DNA from 4 places in the Desulfovibrio intestinalis genome. Region 3 is predicted to be linked to each of the others. Evidence: predicted binding sites of a transcription regulator. Region 3 holds the regulator's gene; each other region holds the start of a gene.
What was found. Region 3 encodes sigma-54, which starts transcription at its own class of promoters, with help from an activator protein. Its sites were predicted from a motif close to CTGGCACGGNNNNTGCTT; they were not measured.
Positions count from the first base shown of each region.

Region 1 (2,201 bases), on a different contig from region 3:
ATATCTGTTCCCATCATCCCCCGGTTTCGGCCCATATGCTGTCCGTGCCCACGCATGGGCATGGGCATGGGAATGGGACGGTCGTCTTCCAGAGGCACAAAAGCCCGGTAAACCTCAAAAACTTTTCTGTCCCCCCACTGACGCAAACGCCACGCGGGCTTTTCCGTCACCTGCACTCCGGTAGGCATAATGAGTGCCAGAGCCTTTTCACCTTGCTGCACCTGCGCGCTGGTTCCGCTGCCGCCAGAGCCTCCTTGCCCCGGTATAAGCGCGTCGACACCGGCCCTGTTTCTTTCGCGAATGCGCAAGGGCACGCTGTATGCCTGTATTTCTCCTGCATTGTCGGCCACAGCCATAAAAACAATGCCGGGCTGTTTGGCTGTTTCTGTCAGCAGTGACTGCAAGCCGTCCGGGGTGCCCAGGGGCGTGCACAGGCCAGTGCGGGCGCCAGCCTCCAGAGCCCATATAAGGGCCTCGGCCCGGTCCATGAGGTTCTGTATCATATAGGTTTTGCCGCGCTGGTTGCTGCGCACGGCCAGGGCTGAAATGGCCAGACCAAGAATGATCGCCATGCCCACAACCATCCAGGGAGAAAGCCCCAAATGCAGGGCTCTTAATCCTCTGGCGGAAAATACTCTCGAAAATCTGCTTTTCATGGGCCGTCCTTACGAAGTGGGATGACTGTATTATGTATTTTTTACCCAGAGGGTCAAGCCCGATGGTAAAAATAGGACACAGGAAATGCAACCTGGGTAAAAAACGGACAAATTACGTTTTCCAACATAACGCCCTCATAGTGTCATATAAAAATAAAACCTTATATAACATTAATTTATAAAAAATGAACAACTTTGGCACGCGCTTTGCCTTATAGGGGGCAAGAGAGCGCGAAAACGCGCAAACAGGTGACAGCGCCACCCAGCCCGGATGCAGGGCGCGCCCGACCTCACCGGGAGGATATATGCATACTTGCAATTTTATGGATTTCTTCGGATTCGGATGGGGCGGCGGTTGGATAGGAATGCTTATTGCGGTCGCGGTACTGGCTCTGGCTATTTACTTTGTATGCCGACTTTTCAGCCGCAAACCCTGTAACTTTGACCGCCGGGATACACTGAACATTTTGAAACACCGCCTTGCTTCCGGCGAAATAACGCAGGAAGAATACGAAAAGCTCAAAAACGTGATCTGACCCTCCTGACAACTGGAAATGGTCAAGACCACCTAACATATAGATAGAACAAAGGAGACTGTAATGAAAACCTCTACCCTCAAGCCTTCCCTGCTTATTGCATCCCTGGCCTTTGTGTTCGCCCTGGCCCTCACCGCTCTGCCCGCCCAGGCCCAAAATGCCGCAAGCACCGGAACTGCCTCTCCCTGGTGCGGCAACGGCAACGGCAACGGTGGTAATGGCTCCCACGGCCCCCACGGACCCCACGGCGGAAATCACATGGGCTGGTAAGCCCCGGCTGCAGACGCCCTGCAAAACCAAGGACAACACATGAGACGCCTTAAAAAAGTTCTTGGCAGATACACACAACAGCGGCGTCACTGTCCGGCTGCAGCGGCCTTAGGGGGTCGGGCTGGCAAGGCAGAAACGGCATATACGGCCCCCGATATTACCCACTTGCAGACACAGTAACGACGCCTGATGGCGGCAACGCCCTCAACGCAAACAAAAAAACTTCGGCCTCTGCCGAAACCCATAAAGGACATCACCATGAAAAGATCCAAACTTGCTTCCACCTCCGCGGCCCTCGCCCTTGTAGCCCTGCTCGGCACCGCTGGCATCGCCAGCGCCCAGGATCAAGCCCCCATGGGACCGATGGGCGGCCAGATGGGTTCCCAGATGGGCCCCCACATGGGACCGCACATGAATATGACCACTGAGCAGATGAACGCCATGCAGGCTATCCATCAGGAATTTGGCCCCAAGATGCAGCCTCTGTTCCAGCAGAAGTATGGCAAACAGGCTGAAATCAATGCCCTTCTTTATCAGGGTGTGAAGGCAGACGACCCCAAAATCCTGAGCCTGCAGAAAGACGTGAAGGACGTGGACAACAAGCTGTATCAGCTTGACAGCGCCATGCGCAAGCAGATGCAGGACAAGGGCGTGCCCTTTATGGGTGGTCACGGCATGGGCCGCGGCATGATGGGTGGTATGGGCGGCATGGACTGCCCCGGCATGGGCGGCAAGGGCA
Region 1 is NZ_JACHGO010000003.1:340,962-343,162, reverse strand. It holds gene HNQ38_RS06680 (ATP-binding protein) at 1-656, opposite strand, end outside; gene HNQ38_RS06675 (SHOCT domain-containing protein) at 962-1,192, shown strand; gene HNQ38_RS06670 (hypothetical protein) at 1,256-1,462, shown strand; gene HNQ38_RS06665 (hypothetical protein) at 1,721-2,201, shown strand, end outside.
Region 1: HNQ38_RS06675 (SHOCT domain-containing protein) is a predicted target of sigma-54. The motif match lies at 852-869, and genes of this name have one in related genera.

Region 2 (2,201 bases), on a different contig from region 3:
TTCACAAAGTTGCTTCCCCGGCGCGGGCTGTGACGATGCAGCCAGCGGGCCATCATGCTTTTGCCTGTGCCCGTTTCGCCAACAATCATTACCGATATATGCAGCTTGGCCACCTTGCGGGCCAGGGCCATAAGCCTGTGCATGTCAGGGGTTTCAAGCAGGTTGGACGACAGCAGGATACTGCCCGTGGTGTCAACGTCGGGCGCTTGCGGCAGGGTAGCGTGCGCGGCGCGGGCTTTTTCAAGGCGTTCTTCAGACAGCACGGCAAAAAGAAAGCTGGACAGCACCGGACTCAATTCCAAAAGAACATTGAGGATCTGCACGATGTTTTCCGGCGGCTTCACAAAGGATACGTGCAGCGTGCCGATAACTTCGCCACTGATAATCAGGGGCAGGGCAATGGTGGAGTTGAGCCCTACTGTAGAAAGGGGCATGGGAGAGTCGCCAAAGTCGTGGTTTGCCAGGTCATTGATAACCACGGGCTTGCGCGAGGCGATGGCAAGCCCGGCCACCGTGTTCTGGGCAATACGCGTGTTGGAGAGCGATTCCACCACTGTGCCGTCGGCTGCCGTAAAAAGATTGAGAAATTCTCTCTCGGCATCATAAAGATTGATGCAGAAACGGTCATAGTGAAACAAAACGCGCAGCTGTTTAGATAGCATGCGAAAAAAAGCATTACGGTCCATTTTTCCCACAACCAGCCGGGCCAGGTGATGCACAACCTGGCCTACTGTCTGGGAAGGATTACTCAAACCGTCTGCTGAAATCTCGTAGGGCATAACTCACCTCTGCCCATATTTAATCATTCCGTTGCCCAAATACAAGCAGTTTTACCCAAAATGGGCATTATTAATTGGTCAACCAATCAACATTGTGAAAAAAAATCCTTATATGGCGCTGATTACCCACCTTTCTACTATTTTGGCATGCACCTTGCTTATACCTGGTCAAGACTAGGGTACAACAAGTGATCAAATTGTATATGCGGTGTAATACAAGATTTTTGTCTAGTATTTAATTACACAGCAAATGCATTTACGCATAAAAAGTATGCAATTTAGAGATCTCTTGTACATCAATTTACGTTTTATTACTACCATACTATCCAAGGAGACAAGTATGACAACCCACTTTGTGGTGCATGAACCCGGCGACAGCGTCGGCGTGGTCGTGGTTGAAGGCGTCAAGAAGGGCGACCAACTCAACGGCTGGGTAATGGACGGCGACACCACCTTGGTGTTTGAAACTCTGAGCGACATTCCGATCGGTCACAAGATTGCCCTTCAGGATCTTGCTGAAGGCGACACCGTTATCAAATACGGCACCGACATCGGCAAGGTGGTCAAGCCCATCAAGCGTGGCGAGCACCTGCATGTGCACAACGTCAAAACCAAGAGGTGGTAAACCAATGAATAAGACAATTATGGGCTACCGCCGCGAAAATGGCCGCGTGGGCATTCGTAACCATGTGATCATTCTGCCTTTGGACGACCTTTCCAACGCCGCTTGCGAAGCCGTTGCCAACAACATCAAGGGCACCATGGCCCTGCCCCACGCCTACGGCCGCCTGCAGTTCGGTGAAGACCTTGACCTGCATTTCCGCACCCTGATCGGCACGGGCAGCAACCCCAACGTGGCCGCCGTTGTCGTTATCGGCATCGAGCCCGTGTGGACCCAGCGCGTGGTTGACGGCATTGCCAAAACCGGCAAGCCTGTTGTGGGCTTCGGCATTGAACAGCACGGCGACCTGGAAACCATCCGCGCCGCTTCCCTCAAAGCCAAAGAATTTGTCCACTACGCCACCGAACTGCAGCGCACCGAATGCAGCCTTGACGAACTGTGGGTTTCCACCAAGTGCGGCGAATCCGACACCACTTCCGGTATTGCCGCCAACCCCACCGTTGGCAACGCTTTCGACAAACTGTGGGAAGCCGGCGCCACCACCCTGTTCGGTGAAACCACCGAAATCACGGGCGGCGAACACCTGGTCATGGCCCGCTGTGCCAATGACGACGTGCGCTCCAAGTTCAAGGCTTTCTTTGACCGCTACGCCAAGCTTGTTGACGACAACAAGACCAACGACCTTTGCGACTCCCAGCCCACCAAGGGCAATATCGAAGGCGGCCTGACCACCATCGAAGAAAAAGCTCTTGGCAACATCCAGAAGATCGGCCGCAAGGCTCCGGTCATCGGCTGCCTCG
Region 2 is NZ_JACHGO010000006.1:7,137-9,337, forward strand. It holds gene HNQ38_RS10030 (sigma-54-dependent Fis family transcriptional regulator) at 1-752, opposite strand, end outside; gene HNQ38_RS10035 (UxaA family hydrolase) at 1,120-1,404, shown strand; gene HNQ38_RS10040 (UxaA family hydrolase) at 1,409-2,201, shown strand, end outside.
Region 2: HNQ38_RS10035 (UxaA family hydrolase) is a predicted target of sigma-54. The motif match lies at 922-939, and genes of this name have one in related genera.

Region 3 (2,201 bases):
CAACCTCCCTTTTTCATTTTTTGCCCCGATTGGCATCCGTGAAGCCAACACCCTGAAAACAATGGGGCAAAGCTTGTTTCAAGGCACTTCAAACCATGTTTTTGCTCTCGCAACCTCTGGCTATTGCATAATTTTTGCCACTATGGCACACTACTTGTAAATAAAAAACTTTCCTGAGGACATTCAAGGCGGAACTGGCTCATGGCACTGGAACTTCGACAGCAACTCAAACTGGCTCAGCAGCTGGTGATGACCCCGCAATTGCAGCAAGCCATCAAGCTGCTCCAGCTCTCGCGCATGGAGCTTCTGGAGACTGTGCAGCAAGAAATGCTGGACAACCCATTTCTGGAAGAATCCCAGGGCGATGACGGCTCAGCTGAACCAGCTGAAGACCGACGGGAAAAGGCCACTGAAGAAGTATACGACCAGGATTTGGCCAAGGACGCCGACTGGGAAGACTATCTTGGCGAATTCGCCAGCACTCCCCGCCTTGTGCAGCCTCGTGAATTTGAAGTTGCTGAAGACATTTCTCCTCTAGAGGCGCGCTACTCAGCCAAACCGACCCTTGAAGGGCACCTGCTTTGGCAACTGCGCCTTTCTTCGCTCTCTGACGCGCAAAAAGATATTGGCGAAGTCATTATTGGCAATCTTTCTTCCGCAGGCTATCTGCACGCCAGCATAGATGAAATTGCACAGATGACCGAGTCGGACCCTTCTGACGTTTTGACAGTGCTTGAAAAAGTGCAGCTGTTTGATCCCGTGGGCGTTGCAGCGCGTGACGCGCGTGAATGCCTGCTGGTGCAAATAAAAAGCCTGAAATACGACCGCGATCCCATACTGCTTGAACTGATACGCTCTCACCTGGAAGACCTTGAAGGCAAGCGCTATAAGCCGTTGCTGCGTAAATTCAAACTGGATATGGAGGAACTCAAGGAGTATCTGGATATTATTCAAAGTCTTGACCCCCTTCCAGGGGCCAGCTTTGGAGGCGGAGAGCCAACCTACGTCAGCCCAGACGTCTTTGTGTACAAGATGGGTGACGAATTTGTCATACTGCTCAACGAAGATGGCTTGCCACAACTGCAGCTTTCCAACATGAACCAAATGGACATGAAGGGAGCCTCAGACAAAGAAAAGGAATACTGTACGGAAAAGATGCGCTCGGCCAGCTGGCTCATCAAGAGTCTTTATCAGCGCCAACGCACTCTGTACAAGGTAATGGAAAGCATTGTCAGGCATCAGCAAGCTTTTTTTGAAGTTGGTGTATCGCGCCTTGCTCCTCTCATCCTCAAGGACATTGCAGACGACATCAGTATGCATGAGTCGACTGTCAGCAGAATTACGACCAACAAATATGTGGCCACGCCCCACGGTATTTTTGAGCTGAAATTTTTCTTCAATAGCGGTTTGGAGCTGGATGACGGAAGTCAGGTGGGTTCCGAAAGTGTCAAGGCGCTTATAAAAAAATTCATCGCCGATGAAGACACCAAGTCTCCCCTGAGCGATGAACGCATTGGCGAAATGCTGAAGGACCACCTCAAGGTCAACATCGCACGGCGTACTGTGGCAAAGTACCGCACCGCTCTTGATATTCCGTCCTCTTCCAGACGAAAGGAACATTTTTAGTTTTTTGATCGCCTGTGGCAGAAGCTGAATCAGACTGCCCACGAAGGAAAGACAAAAATTGCGAAAAACCGGGCCTTTTGCCGGATTTTCACCGTCCCTCAAGGGCGGGTTCCTGGTTCTCCGCATGGAGAACTGCCATAATAAGGAGGATTATATGAACATCTCTTTCGCCTTCAAAAACTTTGAAGCCTCCGACCACCTTAAGAAATATGCCCGCCGCCGCATTGAAAAGCTGGGGCGGTTTTTTGGCAAATCTTCCGGTCTTGAAGTAAGTGTTGTGTTGACTGTGGACAAATTCCGCCACCGTTGCGAGGTTACTGTCGTCGGTGAAGGACTGCATATCAATGCCACAGAACAAACCTCAGACATGTATGCCGCTATTGACCTTGTGACCGACAAGGTTGAAGCGCAGATCAAGCGTCAGGTTTCGCGAGTGAAGACGCAGCGCCGCAAGGCACGCAGTGCTGATGTGGATGTCTTCACCTACAACATTGACGCAGAAACTGATGTTGCACTGCCTGTGGAAGGCACAGATCGTCTGGCAACCAAGCCGCTGCACCTTGATGAGGCGCTTA
Region 3 is NZ_JACHGO010000005.1:98,658-100,858, reverse strand. It holds gene rpoN (RNA polymerase factor sigma-54) at 202-1,626, shown strand; gene hpf (ribosome hibernation-promoting factor, HPF/YfiA family) at 1,781-2,201, shown strand, end outside.

Region 4 (2,201 bases), on a different contig from region 3:
GTGGACAAACTGACGCATCTGCAGGAGCAGCAGAAGCGCCTTTCGCTTGAAATTGATGATGATAGCGCCCGTATCAAAAAGAGCAAGAACAAGCTCATGCAGGTTGAGAACACGCGTGAATACCATGCCATGATGCGCGAAATGGACAGCATGGAAAAAGTGAACCGCTCCCGTGAGGAAGAGAAAATGACTCTTCTTGAAGAGCTGCAGTTCCAAAAAGACGCGCTGGCCGAAATTGACCTCACCCATACAGCTATTCAAGCCGAGCTTGAAGTCAAGCGTGACGGCCTTGAAGAAAAGCTGAAGAAAGGCAATGCCGCACTTAGCGAACTCAACGCCAAGCGCGCTCATGTCAGCAAGGCCATTCCCCAGCCTGTCTTCATGCGCTATGAATTCATCCGCGAACGGCTTGAGCACCCCGTGATCGTTGCCGTCAAAGAAGGCATCTGCTCCGGCTGCCACATTTCCGTTCCGCCGCAGTCCTTTATTGAACTGCAGCGCGGCCAGCAGATTTTGAGCTGCCCCAACTGTCAGCGCCTCATTTTCTGGTGCGAGCACTTTAGCGTGACTGATGCGCCGCAATGCGCTCCCAAGATGCAGCCGCTGACTGACTAAAACTTTTGCTCATGAAAATGACCGGGCCGCTCAGTGAATATTGCGCGGCCCGGTCTAGTGCGGCGTCCTTTGCCGCCCATGCAGCTATAGATTGCGGGAGTCGGACAGACCGTCGCCGCGGGTGAAAGCCCGGGGAGGAAAGTCCGGGCTCCACAGGGCAGAACGCTGGATAATACCCAGGGGGGGCGACCCTCGGACAGCGCCACAGAAAGCAAACCGCCCGATTTCGGTCGGGTAAGGGTGAAACGGTGGTGTAAGAGACCACCAGATGCCGCGGTGACGCGGCATGCTCGGCATACCCCGTTCGGAGCAAGACCAAATAGGGAAGGCGGCTGGCCCGGCCACAGCCTTCCGGGTAGGTTGCTTGAGGGTGCGAGTAATCGCACTCCTAGAGGAATGACGGTCACACGCGGGCAACCGTTGTGACAGAACCCGGCTTACAGTCCGACTCCCGCATACTGTCAGCCAAAGGCTCAGCCATGCCTGAATCTTCCATCCCCCCCCCAGGGCAAAGCAAGCCTTGGGCCATTTTACTGGCTGCCGGACAAGGCAGCCGTCTTGCTGCTGCCACAGGCGGCAGCGCCAAGCAGTTTATCTCGTGGCGTGGCGTGCCCCTGTACTGGCATGCAGCAAGAGCCATGAGCCGCAGTGCCACGATTGCCGGCATTGTTTTTGTTTTTCCCCAAATCGACCATAATGCGCATAAAGAGCGCTTGCGCGAGCTTCATGCCGCTGATGACCTGGGGTTGCCGTGGCTCACGGCGACCGGGGGCGAGCTGCGGCAAGATTCCGTATGGAACGGCCTGCGCGAACTGCCTGCTGATGCACGTCATGTTCTTATTCACGATGCGGCGCGTCCATTTGTGACACCTGTTTTGATCCGCAATGTGTGCGAAGCCCTGCAGCAAGGCATCGCCGGAGCCATTCCGGCCCTGCCCGTGACAGACACCATCAAGACTGTTGCTGATGGACTTGTTACTGGCACCCTGCCGCGCCAGACACTTGTGGCAGTTCAGACGCCACAAGGATTTTCTCTTGAACAGCTGCGCCAGGCCCATCTTAACGCCCAGGAAAAAGGATTGGGCGTTACTGACGATGCCTCATTGCTTGAAGCCTTGGGGTACAAGGTACATATAGTCGAAGGTGAGGTTTCCAACGTGAAAATTACCAATCCGGATGACCTGGCCCTTCTGCAGGATGCCCCGGCCCTTCCGCGCCCCTGCACAGGCATGGGTTACGATGTTCATCGGTATGCTCCGGGTCGCCCTATGAAACTTGGTGGAATTCTTATCCCCACGGGCCCTGAAGTTGTGGCCCATTCTGACGGCGATGTTCTTCTTCACGCCCTCACCGATGCGGTGTTGGGTTGCGCAGGGCTAGGCGACATTGGCCAGCATTTTTCTGATAAAGACCCCCGTTTTGACAATATCTCTTCATCTCTATTACTCGATCAGGCTCTCGACATGGCGCGTCAGGCAGGCGTTCGCCTCTGCCATGCCGACCTGACAGTCGTTGCCCAAACGCCGCGCCTGGCACCCTACCGCGAAGAAATCAAAAAAAACATTGCTCGCTTGCTGGCTCTGCCG
Region 4 is NZ_JACHGO010000001.1:597,496-599,696, reverse strand. It holds gene HNQ38_RS02605 (zinc ribbon domain-containing protein) at 1-615, shown strand, start outside; RNA gene rnpB (RNase P RNA component class A) at 712-1,071, shown strand; gene ispD (2-C-methyl-D-erythritol 4-phosphate cytidylyltransferase) at 1,095-2,201, shown strand, end outside.
Region 4: ispD (2-C-methyl-D-erythritol 4-phosphate cytidylyltransferase) is a predicted target of sigma-54. The motif match lies at 948-965, and genes of this name have one in related genera.